2 regions of the Streptomyces sp. CB09001 genome follow, and region 2 is predicted to be linked to the other one. Evidence: riboswitches for the same ligand, from Rfam matches in the RefSeq annotation. Region 2 holds a riboswitch; the other holds the start of a gene.
The links. A riboswitch is a leader RNA that binds a small molecule or an ion and turns the genes downstream of it on or off. The one in region 2 is predicted to bind S-adenosylmethionine.

Region 1 (2,384 bases), 2.4 Mb from region 2:
CGCCTCCTCGGCGTCCGGGGCCTCCGACGTCCTGGAGAAGCTCGGGGTCAACCTGGAGCTGACGCCGCAGCGGGTGGCGGAGGTCGCCGAGGAAGCCGGCATCACCTTCTGCTTCGCCGTGAAGTTCCACCCGGCGCTGCGCCACGTGGCGACGGCCCGCGGCCAGCTCGGAATCCGTACGGTGTTCAACTTCCTGGGCCCGCTGACCAACCCCGCCCGCGTGAAGGCCCAGGCGGTCGGTGTCGCGCACGCCCGGATGGCACCGATCGTCGCCGGTGTCTTCGCCGAGCGCGGCCACTCGTCGCTGGTCTTCCGCGGCGACGACGGACTCGACGAGCTGACCACGACCTCCACCTCCAGGGTCTGGGTCGTGCGCGACGGCCGGGTGACCGAGGAGACCTTCGACCCGCGGGACGTCGGCATCGAACTGGTGCCGGTCGAGGCGCTGCGCGGGGCCGACGCCTCCTACAACGCCGACGTCGCCCGCCGCCTGCTGGCCGGCGAGAAGGGCCCGGTGCGGGACGCGGTCCTGCTGAACTCCGCGGCGGCCCTGGAGGCCCTGGAACCCGGTGAGGGGGCGCTGTCCGAGCGGCTGCGGGCCGGGATGGACCGGGCGGCCGAGGCGATCGACTCCGGGGCGGCCCGGCGGGTGCTGGAGCGTTGGGTGGCCGTCAGCAACGCCTGAGCGGCAGTACGGCGGTACGGCAGTACGGCAGTACGGCGGTACGGCAGTACGGCGGTACGGCAGTACGGCGGTACATGTGACGTGCGTCCCGCGATCCGGACCCGGGTTGCGGGACGCCGATCATTTCCCCTAGGTTTTTCGACAGGTCATGAGTGACAGTCATGAGGCCCCGGCCGACTGTCCGGCAACCCTCCGTCCGTGGCGGGGTGCCCCGGGTGAAGACCAGGTCGTGGACAGCAAGGTCCACGGCAAGCGCGGACCCCTCGCGGAACCAGGGGTCCTGGGTCGTCCGAGGGAGTCTCCCGTGAACCGGCGAATGCGATAGGGCCTGTCCCTCGGACCGGCCCGACGCCCCCACGCGGTGCTTCATGCCCCCGCGGCCCCGGGCCGGGCCGAGGGACAGGCCCTTGGCCGCAGAGCCCCGCCTCCGCACCCCCTTTTCTTCTCTTTCACAGCGCCCTGCCGCGCGCTGGTCCTCACGGGAGTCCGCCATGTCCGTACCCACCGCTGTCGCCACCCCGCTGCCCGTCCTGGGCCGGGACGTCACCGTCCCGCTCGTCACCGGCGGGGAGGTCACCTACGCCGCGCTCGACTACGCCGCCAGCGCGCCCGCGCTCCAGCGGGTCTGGGACGACGTGGCCGCCTACGCCCCGTACTACGGCAGCGTCCACCGGGGTGCCGGGTACCTCTCGCAGCTGTCGACCGACCTGTTCGAAAACGCCCGCGGGACCGTCGCCGGGTTCCTCGGCTGCCGGGACGACGACCAGGTCGTCTTCACCCGGTCCACCACCGACTCGCTGAACCTGCTGGCCGCCGCGCTGCCCGCGCACTGCCGGGTCTTCGTCTTCGAGACCGAGCACCACGCCTCGCTGCTGCCCTGGCGCGACGCCGACGTGACCTGTCTGGACGCCCCGCGCACCCCCGCACAGGCCGTCGAGACCCTGGAGCGCGCCCTCGCCGCCCGCGAGCCGTACGGGCCCGCCCTGGTCTGTGTCACCGGCGCCTCCAACGTCACCGGCGAGCTGTGGCCGGTGCGGGAACTGGCCGCCGCCGCGCACGCGCACGGCGCCCGGATCGTGCTGGACGCCGCCCAGCTCGCCCCGCACCACCCGGTGAGCGTGCGCGACCTGGACGTGGACTGGGTCGCCTTCTCCGGGCACAAGCTGTACGCGCCCTTCGGCTCCGGCGTGCTGGCCGGCCGCGCCGACTGGCTGCGCGAGGCGGAGCCGTACCTGGCCGGCGGCGGAGCCAGCCGCAGCGTCTCCCGGCGCCCGGACGGCGGCGTGGACGTCCAGTGGCACGACAGCGCCGCCCGGCACGAGGCCGGATCGCCCAACGTCATCGGCGCCTACGCGATCGCCTCCGCCTGCAAGGCGCTCACCGAGGCCGGGTTCGACACGCTGGTCGCCCGTGAGGAGCACCTGATCCGGACGGTGCGCGAGGGCCTCGCCGGGGTGCCCGAGGTGCGCGTCCTCTCCCTCTTCGGCGACGACGCGCCGCGCGTCGGGGTGCTCTCCTTCGTCGTCGCGGGCTGGAACAGCTCGCACTTCGCCGCCGCGCTCTCCGCCGAGTACGGCATCGGCGTGCGCGACGGCCTGTTCTGCGCCCACCCGCTGCTGCGCACCCTGCTCGGCAGTGACCCGCAGACGCAGGGCGAGTGCGGCGCGCCCGAGGCGGCGCCCGGCGAGAAGTCCCTCAA
Region 2 (2,384 bases):
GGCGTCGCCGGCTGAGACCCGGGGGTCACGCCACCTTCCGGGCCGCGTACTCCGCGATCTCCGTCATCGGGGGCCGTTCCTCGGTGTCCACGGCGTAGGTGCGCGGCTCGAAGCCGTCGACGCCCCGCTCGAACTGGGTGAGGGCCGGGCGGACCAGGTGGCCGCGGGCCAGGCGGAGCTGGGCGGTGCGGTAGATCGCCGCGGCCATCCGGCCCAGCGCCCGCCCGTCCTGGTGGCGGTGGACCCGGACCCCGACGTCGACCTGCGCGAGCGCGTCCAGGCCCACCAGGTGCAGGGCGTCGACCAGCATGCCCAGCTCGACGCCGTAGCCGACCGGGAAGGGGAGCCGTTCCAGCAGCGAGCGGCGGGCCGCGTACTCCCCGCCCAGCGGCTGGACGAAGCCGGCCAGCTGCGGCCAGTGCATGTTGAGCAGCGGGCGGGCCATCAGCTCGGTGACCCGGCCGCCCTGCCCGGCCGCCCCGGCCAGCGGGCGGTCGTACATGGCCTTGACGAGGTGCACGTCGGGGTCGGTGAGCAGCGGTCCCACGATCCCGGAGACGAAGTCCGCGGAGAACTCGCGCAGGTCGGCGTCGACGAAGCAGACGATGTCCCCGCCCGTGACCAGCAGCGAACGCCACAGCACCTCGCCCTTGCCCGGCACGGCGGGGATGCGGGGCAGGATCGCGTCGCGGTGCACGACGCGCGCCCCGGCCGCCGCGGCCACCTCCGACGTCCGGTCGCTCGACCCGGAGTCCACGACCACGATCTCGTCGACGAGCGGGTGCCGGAGCATCAGCTCCCGCCGGATCACCGACACGATGTCCCCGACGGTCGCCTCCTCGTCCAGGGCGGGGAGTACCACGCTCACCGACTGACCGGTGGCGTGCTTGGCGGACAGAAGGTGCTGGACCGGCCGGTCCGCGGCGGACCAGGAGCGTGCGCTCAGCCAGCGCTCGACTTCTTCCAGCACGTCCCGTGGTCTCCTTCGTGATCCATTGTGATCCATCTCGCGGTACGGACGACTATCTCAACCGTCCTGGCCTTCGGTTACAGTCTTGAACAACGCGTGGGACCACCGCATGCCGGGGTCGCCGTGTGCACCACCGAAAAACAACCACATACCGCTCATCCAGAGGGGCAGAGGGATACGGCCCGATGAAGCCCCGGCAACCCTCCAGCCGGCTCTTGTCACACGGACGTGGCGAGGCTCCCGGCTAGGGAAGGTGCCAAATCCGTCTCACGGCGAGATGCGTCGTGAGGAAGATGAGGAGAAAGGGCCTCGCCTCCATGGCTGTGCAGACTGCCGAAACCTCCACGAACTCCGCCGACGGCACCGTCGACCTCGGCCCCGCCGCCGCGCTGAGCTGCCGGGAGTGCGGCCACAAGGTCCCGCTCGGACCGGTCTTCGCCTGCGAAGAGTGTTTCGGCCCCCTCGAGATCGCCTACGACTTCTCGGCCTACGACGCCGAGGAACTGCGTAAGCGGATCGAAGCGGGCCCCGCGAACATCTGGCGCTACGCGCCCCTGCTGCCCGTCCCGGCCGACGTCGCGACCAAGCCGAACATCAACCCCGGCTGGACCAAGCTCGTCCAGGCCGACAACCTCGCCCGCGAGCTGGGCGTCACCGGCGGGCTGTACGTCAAGGACGACTCCGGCAACCCGACACACTCCTTCAAGGACCGCGTCGTCGCCCAGGCCATCGAGGCCGCCCGCGCCTTCGGCTTCACCACCCTGTCCTGCTCCTCCACCGGCAACCTCGCCGGTGCCGTCGGCGCCGCCGCCGCCCGGGCCGGCTTCCGCTCGTGCGTGTTCATCCCGCACGACCTGGAGCAGGGCAAGATCGTCATGGCCGCCGTCTACGGCGGCGAGCTGGTCGGCATCGAGGGCAACTACGACGACGTGAACCGCTTCTGCTCCGAGCTGATCGGCGACCCGGCCGGCGAGGGCTGGGGCTTCGTCAACGTCAACCTGCGGCCCTACTACGCCGAGGGTTCCAAGACCCTCGCGTACGAGATCTGCGAGCAGCTCGGCTGGCGGCTGCCCGACCAGATCGTCGTGCCGATCGCGTCCGGCTCCCAGCTGACGAAGATCGACAAGGGGCTCAAGGAGCTGATCGAGCTCGGTCTGGTCGAGGACCGGCCGTACAGGATCTTCGGCGCCCAGGCCGAGGGCTGCTCGCCGGTCTCCGCGGCGTACAAGGCCGGGCACGACGTGGTCCGCCCGCAGAAGCCGAACACCATCGCCAAGTCGCTGGCCATCGGCAACCCGGCCGACGGCCCCTACGTCCTCGACATCGCCCGCCGCACCGGCGGCGCCGTGGAGGACGTGACCGACGAGCAGGTCGTGGACGCGATCAAGCTGCTCGCCCGTACCGAGGGCATCTT

Region 1: it holds a riboswitch for S-adenosylmethionine, as region 2 does, so the genes downstream of both, C4J65_RS07610 (aminotransferase class V-fold PLP-dependent enzyme) here and thrC (threonine synthase) in region 2, are expected to answer to the same signal.

The regions. Positions count from the first base shown of each region.
Region 1 is NZ_CP026730.1:1,621,261-1,623,644, reverse strand. Features, by position in the region: gene trpD (anthranilate phosphoribosyltransferase) at 1-685, shown strand, start outside; SAM riboswitch class IV at 830-946, shown strand; gene C4J65_RS07610 (aminotransferase class V-fold PLP-dependent enzyme) at 1,177-2,384, shown strand, end outside.
Region 2 is NZ_CP026730.1:4,009,975-4,012,358, forward strand. Features, by position in the region: gene C4J65_RS18620 (hypothetical protein) at 1-15, shown strand, start outside; gene C4J65_RS18625 (glucosyl-3-phosphoglycerate synthase) at 26-970, opposite strand; SAM riboswitch class I at 1,123-1,270, shown strand; gene thrC (threonine synthase) at 1,288-2,384, shown strand, end outside.